One region of the Methylobacterium sp. C1 genome, then DNA from elsewhere that is predicted to be linked to it. Evidence: riboswitches for the same ligand, from Rfam matches in the RefSeq annotation. Region 1 holds a riboswitch; the other holds the start of a gene.
What was found. A riboswitch is a leader RNA that binds a small molecule or an ion and turns the genes downstream of it on or off. The one in region 1 is predicted to bind cobalamin.

Region 1 (6,883 bases):
GGCCTCGGCGGCGAGGCCGAGGGCCGGAGGCTGTCCGGCGTAGGCGGCGCGGATGGCGGCGGGCGCCGCGGTCGACGAGAACCAGCGGTTCGGGTTCATCGAGATCCAGCCGCTGAGGATGAAGGTGCTGAGCCCGATCCCGCCCGCGAGGCCGAACAGGTGGTGGAAGCGGGCGAGCCCGCGATAGGGCGTGACCGCCCCGCCCGCGTAGCGCCGCCGGAGTCGCAGGCGCCAGATCCCGATCGCCAGCCCGCTCAGCGCGCCCAGGGCGGCGAAGCCCGACAGCCACAGCAGGACCGTCCGCCACAGCTCGGGCCGGGCGCGCAGCGGCGTGAGGTAGATCCAGTGCACCACGGCGCCGACCCAGTTCCACGCCCGCTCGGACCGGGTCGTGTCGAGGGCGATCGCGCCGGTGACCTGCGAGACGTAGAGCTCGGTCCCTGCCGGGTCCCCGAGGGCGACCTTCAGGAAGGGGCGGAGCGGGTCGTACCGGGCCGTGACGGTCCACTGGTCGCGCTCGACCGGCGCGACCCGAGCATCCGGAGCCCCGTCCGGGATCCCGTCGGTCGCGAGACGCAGCGCGTCTTCGGGCGTCACCGGGCCGAGCCGCGCACCGGTCCGCGCCGAGACCGTGGCCCGGGCGCCGTCGCGGTCGGCGATCCGGTAGACCGCCTCGCCGCCCCGCATCTCCAACGCGAAGGCGGCCGGCGCGCCGCCGAGCCCGCCGGCCCTCAGCGCCGCCTCGGGCGCGACCGTGACCTGATCCCAGGCGATCGGGGCGAGCCGTGACAGCCGCTCGGCCTCGGTGAGTGCCGGGAACGGCACGTAGAGCATCACCAGCCCGGATCCGATCCACAGGGCGAAGAACAGCCCCGCGACGATCCCGGCCCAGCGGTGGAACAGGAGCAGCCAGCGCCGTCCCGCCTTGCCGAACCGGCGCGGCCGGCTCACCACGTCACCGTGTAGGCGACCTCGACCGAGCGCGGGCGCCCGAGCAGCCAGTTGGTGCCGACCCCGTTCACCGCGTTGCCCGAGATCGCGTAGACCTTGTCGAACAGGTTGTAGACCCGCACGGACAGGCGCGAATCCGCCGTCACCTGATGGTCCAGGACCGCGTTGACGAGGTTGTAGGCGGGGCGCCGCGCGGTGTTGCCGAAGTCGCTGTAGACCTGCCCGACGTTCTGCAGCCCGACCCGCGCGGTCCAGTCGCGGGTGACGTCCCAGGTCAGCCAGAGGTTGGCCACGCGCTCCGGCACGTCGATCGGCTGGTTGCCGGCATACGAGACCGTGGCGCCGTTCACCGTCTGGTCGAACCGGTCGTACTGCGCGTGCAGGAGCGCGAGGTTGCCGTCGAGGCGCCAGCCCGACGCGAAGCGCCAGCCGAGCGCCAGCTCGAAACCCTGCGAGGACTGGCTCCCGACCTGCGTCGAGAGCGTCGGCTGTCCGGGGATCGCCGAGATCAGGTTGTCCTTGACGATCCGGTAGCCCGCGACGGTCCATTCGAGGGCGCCGTCGAAGGCCAGACCCTTGGCGCCGATCTCGACCTGATCGCCGGTCGCGAGCTTGAAGCCGGCCAGCGACTGCGACAGCGTGATCAGGCTGTTCACCGGGTCGGTGGCGAAGCTGTACTGGGCGTAGAGCGCGCTGTCCGGCGTCGGGTTGTAGACGAGGCCGAACCGGTAGCCGAGCGCCCGGTAGGTCCTCTCGAACCGCGATCCCGTCTGCAGGTCTTCTCGATTGAGCGTCGGCACGTCGAGGCGCACGCCGGTCAGGAACGAGAGCTTGTCCGACAGGATCAGCCGGTCCTCGGCGAAGACCGAGGCCTGGCTCGTCTGCGTGGCGTAGGCCGGACGGGCCCGGCCGTTCTGCGGGAACAGGCCCGGATCGTAGCCGGTGAGCGGCACGCTGGTGGTCTGGTCGAAGTAGAAGTTGTTGGTGTGGCGGAAATCGATGTGGTTCACGTCGAACCCGGCCACGAACTGGTTCGGCAGCCCGAACAGGCTGCCCCGGAACGTCGCGTCGAGGCGGTCTCCGACCTGCTCCTGGCTGTGGTAGATCTCCAGGTAGTCGCCCCGGTCCACGAGCCCGGTGCCGCGGTTGTAGCTGTACTGCTCGACGTCGAGCCAGTGGCGCCGGCTGGTGAGCCGGTAGGCGGTGTTGCGGATCGTGATGTCGGCCGAGGGGGACCACTCGGTCTTGAGCTGGGTCCAGTTGTCGGCCCAGGTGATCTTCGCGTCGCGGACGTTGTAGTTGTTGAACCTTATGAGATCCGGGATCCGTCCCTCGACCAGCGGGGTGCCCCAGTAGCGCGCGGGCTCTTGGTAGCCGAGATCGTGGCTCAGGGTGAAGGCGAGGTCGGCGCTCGGCCGGAACAGCAGGGCGGCGGAGACCGCGAGGTTGCGGAAATCGCCCTCCGGCCGCATCCAGCCGTCGGCGCGGTTGCCGCTGACGTTGAGGCGGTACGCGAAGGTGTCGCCGTACTCCGCCTGGCCCAGCGGGCCGCCGGAATCGAGGGCGAGCCGCGCGACCCCGTCGGTGCCGATGACCGCGCGGGCGGCGTTGATCGGCACGAAGACCGGCTTCTTGGGCACCACGTTGATGACGCCGCCGATGGCGCCGTCGCCGTAGAGCACCGAGGACGGCCCGCGCAGCACCTCGATCCGCTCGACGTTCCACGTGTCGAACGGGAAGGTCACGGTGTTGGCGCCGACGTAGAAGCGCGTGCCGTCGTAGAGCTGCTGGATCGAGTTCGGCCCGGCGAAGCCGCGGGACGTGAACGCGCCGTTGCCGTTGCCGGGCGCCGCGATGGTGGTGATGCCGGTCGCGTCCTGGGTCACGGCCTCGGCGATCGTATCCTGTCCGCGGAGCCGCGCGGTCTCGCCCGACACGATGTCGAGGCTGGCCGGCGTCTCCAGCGGCGTCAGGCCGAGGCGACTCGCGGTCCGGTCGGGCGTGCGCAGGTTGAGGCCGTTCGGCGGGAGGCGGCTCGGGTCGCCGCCCGCGCCCGCGACGGACAGCTCATCCAGGGTGACCGCCTCCTGGGCGGCGGTCGGGCCGGCGAGGAGCGCGAGGAGAACGCCGCAGAGCGGGGCCCGCCCGCCGAGGCGGGAGCGATAGGTCGAGAATGACATGGGAGAAGCGGTCCGTGCACGGCGCGCGCCGGCCCCCGCGTCGTACACGCATTGTAATAACATTACAACGCGTCGGCCGTCCGGATGGCTCAGCCTGTGCGGGCGCGCGACGGCGTCCCGGGACAGGGCTCGAGGGTCTCGAGGCGGCGGAGACGGGCATGGGAAACGGCGTCGCGGGCGCGCTTGCTGTGGCACGTCACCGCGAACGAGGCCTCGGCGACTGCCTCCCCTCGGGACTGGCGGCGCCTCGACACCCGCCAGGACACCCCGCCCGGCGCGTTTCGCGTGTGACCACGGCTGACGGCAGGTCTCCTGGCTCGCGGGTCGCCGCCCTCGCACCGTCTTCCCGGGGTGACCCAGTGACGTGGTGGTGAAGGGCTCGCCGCTCACAGTTGCGGGGGCAGCCGCGGCTTCGGGGCGAACCCCTCACCGCGTTCCCTTTTGATCCCCGAGGGGAACCGTCGAGCACAGCTTGGCCGTAGCGGGCCCGGGCGTCAACCGCGTGTCCGTTTGTTGCCGTGGATCGGCGCGCGGGGCACCGAGCCGTTGCGGCCTCGCCGACGACGGGCTAGCCGGTGCGGGATGACGGTCTGGCGGCCCCCTGCGGAGATTCGCGTGAAGGCGCCGGGCCTGCCCCGGCGCGGCAACAGCCTGCTCGTGGCGGAGGTCCGCGCGGATGACGGGCGCCTGAAAGGCGTCCGGCCCCTCGGCGGCAGCGTCGCCTTCGGCGAGCGGGTCGAGGACGCCCTGATCCGGGAGTTCCGGGAGGAACTCGGCGTCACCGTCTCGGTGCTCGGCGGCCCCCGCGTCATGGAGAACATCTTCACGCACGAGGGGCAGGTCGGGCACGAGGTGCTGTTCCTGTTCCCCGTCGCCCTGCCGCCGGGGCTGTTCGACGGGCCGGAGCGCTTCGTCTTCCACGAGGATTCCGGCACCGCCTGCGTGGCCCGGTGGTGCGATCTGGACGGGCTCGACGTCCCGGGCGGTCCGGATCTCTTCCCCGCAGGCCTGAAGGCCCGGCTCCGCGACGCGTGGGACGCGGAGCCCTGACGGACCGAGCCGGCCCACCGCCTTTGCCGCTCGGCGCGGGCGATGCTACAGCCGGGCAATCCCATCGGTCCGGACGTCCGCGACGCCGCGGCCCATGCGCTTGGACGCTCCGTCCGACGCGAAGACGGGTGCCGGCGGAAGCATGACGACACGACCTCCCAGAAGCGGCGGGCCGAAGGGGCGCAAGCCCCAGGCCGGCAAGTTCGATGCGGGCAAGTTCAGGGGCGGCAAGGCCCAGGCCGACGGCCGCGCCCGCACGGGCCCGCGCACCAGCGCCCGCGACGCCGCCGAGCGCGCGGCCCGCAACCGCGGCGAGGATGCCGGCACCCGCGATCCTTGGGGATCGCAGGCGCTGCGGTCTCCGCGCGCCCGGCCCCCGAAGCCGCGCGCGACGCCGCCGCACCGCGCGACGACGCACCGCGGGACGCCGCGCGGCCAAGCCCGGCAGCCGGCCTCCGGCCAGGCGCTCGGCGGCCCCCTCCCCCGCCCTTGCCGCCGCCCCCGCGCCCGGTCCGACCCGGCGCGAGCAGCGCGCCGCCGCCTCCGCGACCCTCGCCTCCGGCGTGCAGACCCTGACGGTCGAGCCGGACGAGGCCGGGATGCGGATCGACCGCTTCCTCACCGCCCGCTTCCCGCTCCTGCCCTTCACCCGCGTGCAGACCATCGTGCGCAAGGGCGAATTGCGGGTCGACGGCAAGCGCGCCAAGCCGAACGACCGGCTGGAGCCGGGCATGAGCGTGCGCGTGCCGCCGCTGCGCCTGGACCAGCCTACCGAGCGGCCGCGCAGCGCCGCCCGCGAGCAGGACGACGCGGCGTTCATCCGGTCGCTGATCCTCTACGAGGACGCCGACATGATGATCCTCAACAAGCCCTTCGGCCTCGCGGTCCAGGGCGGTTCGGGGACGGTCCGCCACGTGGACGGCCTGCTCGCCGCCCTCACGGGTCCGGACGGCCAGAAGCCGCGCCTCGTCCACCGGCTGGACAAGGATACGGCCGGCTGCCTGATCATCGCCAAGACCCGACTCGCCGCCGCGACGCTGGCCAAGAGCTTCCGGTCCCGGGCGGCGCGGAAGATCTACTGGGCGCTCACCGCGGGCGTTCCCCGGGTGCGGCAGGGGCGCGTCTCGACCTACCTCGCCAAGGAGGAACCCACGGACGCCGACGCGCGGATGCGGGTCGCCAAGCACGGCGACGAGGGTGCGAGCCACGCGCTGACCTACTACGCGATGGTCGATCAGGCCGCCCAGAAGCTGTCCTGGCTGTCGTTCAAGCCGGTCACCGGCCGCACGCACCAGCTGCGCGCCCACGCGGCCCATATCGGCCACCCGATCGTGGGCGACCCGAAATACTTCTCGGTGGAGAACTGGGAGCTGCCGGGCGGAATCCAGAACCGCCTCCACCTGCTCGCCCGGCGGATCGTCATCCCGCATCCGCGCACCGGCAAGCCGGTGGACGTGAGCGCGCCGCTCCCGCCCCACATGGCCCAGAGCTGGAACCTCCTGGGCTTCGACGCCGCCCGCTACGACCCGATCGTCGAAGCCCCGGAGGCCTGAGCCCGCAGCCAGGGCACGATCGCGTCCGCCAGGGCGTCGGGGGCTTCGAGCGGCAGCATGTGGCCCGACCCGTCGATCACCGTCAGGGTCGCGCCCGGGATGCCGTCCCGGAGCTCCCGCGCCTCGTCGAGGCTCCGCAGGGCGTCCTGGGCCGCCGCCACGACCAGGGTCGGGCATCCGATCGCGCCGAGGCGGTCGCGGTCGGAGTCTCGCGCCTGCCCGGCCTGGCGCAGGAAGACCTCCCCGCCGAGCCGGTCGCCCATCTGCCGGATCCGTGTCAGGAGCGCGCCGTCGCCGGCCCGGTCCGGGTGCACCGACTGGAGGATCGCCGCGCGGCTGAGGCCACGGTAGCCCTGCTGGCGGATATGGGCGACGGCGGCGGCCTTCCGGCGCGCCTGGGCGAGCGTGTCGGCGCGCGACGAGGTGGCGACGAGGACGAGCGCCTCCACCCGGTCCGGCACGAGCCGGGCGACCGCCCGGGCGACGTAGCCGCCCATGGAGAAGCCGACGAGCCCGAAGCGCGCGGGCGCCTCCGCGGCGACGCGGCGCGCCATGTCGGCGATGGCGGCGTCCCGCGCGAGGTCGCCGTGCGCGATCGGGCCGACCTCGGCGAGACGCGCGACGATGTCCGACCAGAGGTCGGTATCGGTCATGAAGCCGGGCAGCAGGACGAGGTTCATCACCGGATCACCTTTTTCGTCACTGCAATAACCGTCCCGCGCGCCCTGCCGCGCCGCGGCATGTTTGTGAAATTGGGGCGCGATCCGGGCGTCCCGCGTGACGCATGCCTTGGCAACCGGCCGCGCCGCCTCATATGCTGCCCCGCGCCCCGCCGATCCGCCGCGGGGCGTTTTCCCGGCGGTTCGAGACCCTGACACATGAAGCTCGCGATGCTGGCCTGCCTCGCCGCCCTGTGCCTCACCGGGCCGATCGCGCATGCCGCACCGGGCGAGACGACCAAGGCGGCGCCGGCGGCGAACGGCACTCACCCGCCCGAGACGGCGGCCCCGCATCCGGCCGCCTCGCCCGCACCGGGCGCGGCGCCCGCGCAGGCCGCCCCGCGGACGGCCAACAATGCCCGCGCGGAGCGCCGGCGGCGCTCCTACGCGGCCTGCAACCGCGCCTCGCACCAGCGCGGGTTGCGCGGCG
Region 2 (6,883 bases), 2.4 Mb from region 1:
CACCCGCTGTTCAAGGGGTTCGTCGGCGCCGCGATCGAGCAGAGCCGCCTGGTCTGAGGCCGCGGCGGCGCGCCGCTGCTCGCGCGGCGCCCCGCGGCCCTATATCCTCGGTGCCGTGACCGAGATCCTCTTCTACCACATGCAGCGGCAGCCCCTGGAGAAGGTGCTGCCGAACCTCGTCGAGCGCTCGCTGGACCGCGGCTGGCAGGCCGCGATCCAGGCGGCCAGCGAGGAACGGCTGCAGGCGCTCGACGACCACCTCTGGACCTATTCCGACGAGAGCTTCCTGCCGCACGGCACCGACCGCGAGCCCGACGCCGCGAGTCAGCCGGTGGTGCTCACGCTCCGGGACGTGAATCCCAACACGGCCTCGATCCGCTTCCTCGTGGAGGGCGCCGACCTGCCGCCCGACGCCGGGCAGTACGAGCGGATCTGCATCCTGTTCGACGGGACCGATCAGGACGCCCTCCTGCGCGCCCGCGAGCAGTGGAAACAGGCCAAGGACGCCGGCCACGCGGTGGCCTACTGGCAGCAGGACGATACCGGACGCTGGAACAAGAAGGCTTGATGGTGCCCCTCCACGGACGTCTCGCGCGCGCCGCGCTCGCCCTCACCCTGGCTGTCGCCGCACCCGCCGGCACCCTGGCCCAGGACGCGCCGCATCCGCATCCCGCGGAGAGCAAGCCGGCGCCGCGCGGCCCGGAGGGGCGCCGCCTCCCGCCCGATTCGACGACGAGGCAGAGCGTCACGCTGCCGGACGGCCGGACCCTCGACTTCACCGCCACGGCCGGCAGCCTGCCCCTCGTCGACGAGGCGGGAAAGCTCCAGGCCGAGATCGCCTACGTCGCCTACACGATGGCGCCGCAGGCCGGCCGCGAGCGGCCCGTCACCTTCGCGGTCAACGGCGGCCCGGGCGCCGCGTCGGCCTATCTCAACATCGGGGCGATCGGGCCCTGGCGGCTGCCGGTCGGCGGCGACAGCATCAGCCCGTCGCAGCCGGTGACGCTGACGCCCAACGACGGGACGTGGCTGGGCTTCACCGACCTCGTCTTCATGGACCCCGTGGGCACCGGCTACAGCCGGGCCGCGGACGGGAACGGCAAGGCCTACTGGTCGATCGATTCGGACGCCTCGACCCTGGCGGCGACCATCGCCCGCTACCTGCGCGTCAACGACCGGATGGCGAGCCCGAAATTCTTCGTCGGCGAGAGCTACGGCGGATTCCGCGGCCCGCTGATCGCCGAGAAGCTCCAGGAGGAGATCGGCGTTGGCCTCTCCGGCATGGTGCTGCTCTCGCCGGTGCTCGATTTCGCGTGGCTGGAGACGCCGCGGGCCAACCCGTGGGGCTACGTGCTAAAGCTGCCCTCGCTGGCGGCCGGCGCCCTGGAGCGGGCCGGCACGGTGCCGACGCCCACCCTTCTCGGCGACGCGGAGGCGTACGCCACGGGTCCGTACCTGAGCGATCTGCTGAAGGGCCCGAGCGATACGGCCGCCGTCGCCCGGATGACCGAGAAGGTCGCGCCCCTGGTCGGCCTCGACCCAGCCCTGGTGCGCGCGCAGGCGGCGCGCCTCTCCACCCGCAGCGTCCAGCGCGAGATCGACCGCGCCGAGGGCCGCGTGACCAGCGCCTACGACACCGGCATCACCGGCTGGGACCCGAACCCGGACGCCGCCCAGTCGAGCTTCGAGGACCCCCAGCTCACGGCCCTCCAGGCGCCGCTGACCAGCGCGATGCTCGACCTCTACGCGCGCGCGCTGAAGTGGCCGGTGACCAACATGCGCTACGAGCTCCTGAACAACGCGGTCAATCGCGGCTGGAGCTGGGGCTCGGGCCGGCAGGCCCCGGAGGTCCTGTCGAACCTCAAGGGCGACCTCGCGCTCGACGGGCACCTGCGCGTCCTCGTGGCGCACGGCTACACCGACCTGGTGACGCCCTACTTCGCCTCGAAGCTCCTGCTCGCGCAGGTCCCCGCCTACGCGGCCGGACGCCTGAGCCTCGCGGTCTATCCGGGCGGGCACATGTTCTACACGCGCCCGGACTCGCGCGCCGCGTTCAGGGCGGACGTCGAGCGGATGTACACGGACGCCCTGAAGGTGCGCGACGCCGGCCCGACCCGTCCGGCCGGCGCCCCCGCCGAGCATCTCAGGACCGCGCCGTGACGCCCCCCGCCCGCCTGGCCGTTCACGCGTCGTCGAAGGCGAGGGCCTCGGCCGGGTAATCGACCATCGTCCGGCGCTGCGCGTCGGTATTCTGCCACTCCCCGACCTTCATGTAGCGGCCCTCGAGATCGCGGACCTCGACCACCTTCCCGATGGTGGGGATCGACTGGAAGCCCTGCGGCCAGTTCGACGCGAAATAGAAGACCTGCTCGACGTGGTCCGAGAGGTGGCAGATCCCCGGTCCGAAGGTTCCCAGCCCGAACACGAGGTAGCGGCCGTTCACCAGGGCCGCGACGTCGGAGATCAGCGACTCGCTCTGGATCTCCACCGGCAGGCCGCGTCGCGCCGCGTAGGCCTCCACCTCGGCGATGACCGGGTTCAGCCTGTTCTCGAAGACGAGCTTGACCGAGCGGATCCGGCCCTCGGCCAGCAGCCGGTCGATGACCATCCGGTAGAACGCGAGGGGCGGCTGCGGGTAGTGCGGATCGACCCAGGTGCTGAAGATGTCGCCCGAGCGGATGTGGATCAGGAGCTGGTCGTCGGGCTTGGCCGGGAAGGTCCTGGGCAGGCCGTTGAACAGCGGCCGGATCACGCTCTGCACGATCGCGCGCGAATCCGTCGGTCCCCGCAGCGCGGTCACGCGCTCGAACTGCGTCGGGTCGAAGTACAGACCCGACAGGAAGTAGCCGTCCGGCGGCAGCGGTTCGTCCGGCGGGATGAAGGTGATGCCGTCGCAGGTCAGCCGCTCGGTCAGGAAGATCACCTTGCTGCGGTCGACCTTGGGGACCTTGATGTATTTCAGGTTGAGCGCCTTCGCGACCGACACCGCGATGATGTACTGGACGAGGCAGTTGCCGAAGGCGCCGTTCTCGAACAGCGACAGGCCGACGAGGGCGCGGCTCGCGCGGTCGGGCGCCGAATGGAGATTGTAGGTGACGTAGACGTTGGCCCCGGGCTTCTCGTTCAGGAGCGTCACGTCGAGGCCGAGCATCGCCCGGAGGGCGATCAGGTCGACGGCGGCCTCTTCGGCGCGGACGGCAACGGGGACGATCCGGGCCGGCTCCGGCGCGGCGACCCGCACCGCGCGCGCCCAGGCCCGCTCGTCGGGGACGATGGCGGCCACGAGGGCGTCCGGGGTCGCGCTCCAGCCGGCGAGGTCCGGCTCGATCCACGTCGCGCCGTCCTGCGAGACCGCCACGGCGACGTCGCCGGGTTCCGGAGGGACCACCCCTCCCCCCGGTCGCAGGGCGACGGAGTGGATCGGGAAACGGCCGCCGAGATCGACTTCGAGCCACCTCGTACCCGCGTCCGATACGATCCGCGGGTCTCGGCCGGCCGCCAGATCGACGAGGACCGGGGTCGGATCGTCTGTCAGGGCCATCGGGTCTCCGGGAGCTTACCGCCCGCGCCGGGCGGGTGTCGGGTGCGGCGGTGCCTGCTCCGGGGCGCGGCCGTCAAGCCCGTCCGTGCCGCGGCGCGGCGCGGGAATCGGCCGCGATCCGGCGTCGCTCCGTTGTGTCCCGGCGGTCATGCGTCTACAACGACCGGGTGACGGTGCCCCGGCGACGGGGTGAAAAGGGAATGCGGTGAGGGGTCCGAGGCCCCGATTCCGCGGCTGCCCCCGCAACTGTGAGCGGCGAGCGCCCGCCAAGCGCCACCGGAGCGATCCGGGAAGGCGGCGGGCGCGCCGAGCCGCGAGCCAGGAGACCTGCCGTCACGACAGGATCCCGCAATGCCGCCGGTGGGGCGGCTGGAGACACTGCTGATGACGACCCAAACCCTCGCCCCCGTCGCCGCCGGCACCCGCGCGTCGGAGCGCCCGATCGCCGTCGCGCTCGCGGCCGTGCTGGGCCTCGGCCTGCTGTTCATGGCGGGCTTCTCGCCGGCGATCGCGCTCCACAACGCGGCGCACGATTTCCGACACACCCAGAACTTCCCCTGCCACTGACGTCCCCGGAACAGGGATGATCATCCGGCTCCTGTCGGCGGCCCTCGCCGCCGGCTTCTTCGCGGCTGCCGTCGTGACGGGCCTCGAACTCACGCTGACCTCGCCGCTGATCGTCGCGGCCGAGCGCTACGAGCAGCAGGAGGCGCCGCGTCAGGCCGCCGAGACGCTCCCGATCAGGGCGCTCCCGATCGTGCTGGCCCATGCCGGGCACGACCACGCCGCGCCCGACGCCGCGCCGGAATGGCAGCCCGGCCCCGGCCTGCCGCGGATGGCCTTCACCGGGCTCGCGACCCTCGTCGGCGGCGTCGGCTACGCGCTGCTGCTCGGCGCGGTGATGCTCGCCTGCGGCCGCGAACCCACGCCACAGGTCGGGCTCGCCTTCGCGGTGGCGGGCTTCGCCAGCGTCGCCCTCGCGCCGGGCCTCGGCCTGCCGCCGGAACTGCCCGGCAGCGCGGCGGCCCCGCTCGCGACACGCCAGGCGTGGTGGGTGATGACCGCCGCGGCGACCGGGATGGGGCTCTACCTGATCACGATCCGCCGCGCGCTGATCACCATCCTCGGGGGGCTCGTCCTGATCATCGCCCCGCACGCGGTCGGCGCCCCGCAGGCGCCGGAGGCCGCGTCGGAGCTTCCGGCCGCGCTGGCCGCGCAGTTCGCCGCGCGGTCGCTGGCCATCAGCTTCGTGTTCTGGATCCTGATCGGGCTGGGACTCGGCTGGGCGTGGCAGGCCTTCGCCCGCGGCGCGGATCGGGGAGCGGCCCGTGCCTGAGACCATTCTCTACGTCTGCACCACCTGCCGCCGCTCGGACGACGACCCGGACGGCCCCCGCGCCGGGGCCCGCCTGCTGGAGGCGCTCCGGGCGCGGAGCGGCGGCACGCCGGATCTGCGGGTCGAGGCGGTGGAGTGCCTGTCGGTCTGCAAGCGGCCCTGCACCGTGGCGGTCGCCGCGCCCGACCGCTGGACCTACGTCTACGGCGACATGGATCCGGCCGCCTCGGCCGAGATCATCCTCGGCGGGCTCGCGGCCTACGCGGCGACCCCGGACGGCATCGTGCCCTGGCGCGAGCGTCCGGAGGCGTTCCGCAAGGGCGTGATCGCCCGCATCCCCCCTTTCCCAGAACCCCGCCCGGTCCCCGCCGGCACCCTGGAGGCCGCGGAATGACCCTCGTGAACAAGATCCCCTGCACCATCGTCACCGGCTTCCTCGGGGCCGGCAAGACGACCCTCGTCCGCCACGTGGTCGAGAACGCCAAGGGGCGCCGCCTCGCCATCCTGGTGAACGAGTTCGGCGACATCGGCTTCGACAAGTCGTTCCTGGCGGCCTGCGGCGTCGAGGGCTGCACCGAGGACGCCATCGTCGAGCTGCCGAACGGCTGCATCTGCTGCACGGTCGCGGACGATTTCGTTCCCGCGCTGGAGACCCTGCTCGGCCGCGCCGAGCCGCCGGAGCACATCCTGATCGAGACCTCGGGTCTCGCGCTGCCGAAGCCGCTCGTCCAGGCGTTCCAGTGGCCGGCGATCCGCTCGCGGGTGACCGTCGACGGCGTGGTCGCCGTGGTCGACGGCCCGGCGGTGGCCTCGGGCGCCTTCGCAGAGGATCCGGAGGCCCTGGCGGCCCAGCGGGCCGCCGACCAGTCGGTCGACCACGACAATCCCCTGGAGGAGGTTTTCGAGGACCAGCTCCTCTGCGCCGACCTCGTGGTGGTCAACAAGGCCGACCTGATCGACGCCGCGACCCGGGCGCGGGTCCGCGCCGAGGTCGAGGGGCACCTGCCCCGCGCCGTGAAGGTCGTCGAGACCGAGAATGGCGCCATCGACCCGCGGGTGCTGCTCGGCCTCGGCGCGGCCGCCGAGGACGATCTCGACGCCCGCCCCTCGCATCACGGCGAGGGCGAGGACCACGACCACGACGATTTCGAGACGGTGGCGCTGCCGGTCCGCCCGGCGGTGACCGCGGGAGATCTCGCGGCCCGGGTCGAGGCGGCGGCCGAAGCCGCCGGCGTCCTGCGCATCAAGGGCTTCGCCGAGGTCGAGGGCAAGCCCATGCGCCTCGTGGTGCAGGGTGTCGGCCGGCGCGTCACCCATCATTTCGACCGCCCCTGGCGGGCCGGGGAAGCCCGCGACGGGACGCTGGTGGTGATCGGCCTGAAGGGCTTCGACAAGGACGCCGTCGCGGCGGCCCTCGCGGGATGAGGCCGGTCGCGCACGCCCGCCCGGACTCGCTCTAGGGGCCGCCGCGGTGCATCTCGTGCGCATCGATGCCGTGTCCCTCGACGAGGGCGAGGCGGCCGTGGATCTCGGGCAGGAGCCCGGCGACCTCGTGGTGCTGTCGTTCACCGACAGCGACCTCGCTTCGGTCGGGCAGGCCCACGCCGCGGAGCCCGGGCTGCCGAGCCTTCGGCTCGCGAAGCTCGCCAAGCTGCGGCATCCGCTCTCGGTCGACCTCTACGTCGAGCGGGTCGTGGCGCGCGCCAAGGTCGTGGTGATCCGCTGCCTGGGCGGGCTCGACTACTGGCGCTACGGGATCGAGCGTTGCGCCGAGGCCGCGCGGGCGCACGGCGTCGTGCTGGCGGTCCTGCCGGGCGACGACCGGCCGGATCCGCGCCTCGCGGCGTTCTCCACTGATCCCGACCTCGCCGGGCAGCTCGACGCCTATTTCCGCGCCGGCGGGCCCGACAACCTGCGGCGGATGCTGCGGAGCTTGGCGATCCGCCTCGGCGGCGACGGCCGGGTCGAGCCGCCGCAGCCGCTCCCGCGCGGCTTTCCGTGGTGCC

Region 2: linked by a shared signal. The riboswitch ahead of BKE41_RS16490 (CbtB domain-containing protein) and the one ahead of BKE41_RS05205 (TonB-dependent siderophore receptor) in region 1 are both predicted to bind cobalamin.

What each region holds. Positions count from the first base shown of each region.
Region 1 is NZ_CP017640.1:1,099,562-1,106,444, reverse strand. Features, by position in the region: gene BKE41_RS05210 (peptidase) at 1-954, opposite strand, end outside; gene BKE41_RS05205 (TonB-dependent siderophore receptor) at 948-3,131, opposite strand; cobalamin riboswitch at 3,416-3,609, opposite strand; gene BKE41_RS05200 (NUDIX domain-containing protein) at 3,714-4,181, shown strand; gene BKE41_RS05195 (RluA family pseudouridine synthase) at 4,745-5,734, shown strand; gene BKE41_RS05190 (alpha/beta fold hydrolase) at 5,701-6,414, opposite strand; gene BKE41_RS05185 (hypothetical protein) at 6,613-6,883, shown strand, end outside.
Region 2 is NZ_CP017640.1:3,548,845-3,555,727, forward strand. Features, by position in the region: gene BKE41_RS16470 (CTP synthase) at 1-57, shown strand, start outside; gene BKE41_RS16475 (DNA polymerase III subunit chi) at 116-568, shown strand; gene BKE41_RS16480 (peptidase S10) at 568-2,160, shown strand; gene BKE41_RS16485 (hypothetical protein) at 2,183-3,541, opposite strand; cobalamin riboswitch at 3,696-3,891, shown strand; gene BKE41_RS16490 (CbtB domain-containing protein) at 3,926-4,108, shown strand; gene BKE41_RS16495 (CbtA family protein) at 4,125-4,877, shown strand; gene BKE41_RS16500 (DUF1636 domain-containing protein) at 4,870-5,271, shown strand; gene cobW (cobalamin biosynthesis protein CobW) at 5,268-6,302, shown strand; gene cobN (cobaltochelatase subunit CobN) at 6,349-6,883, shown strand, end outside.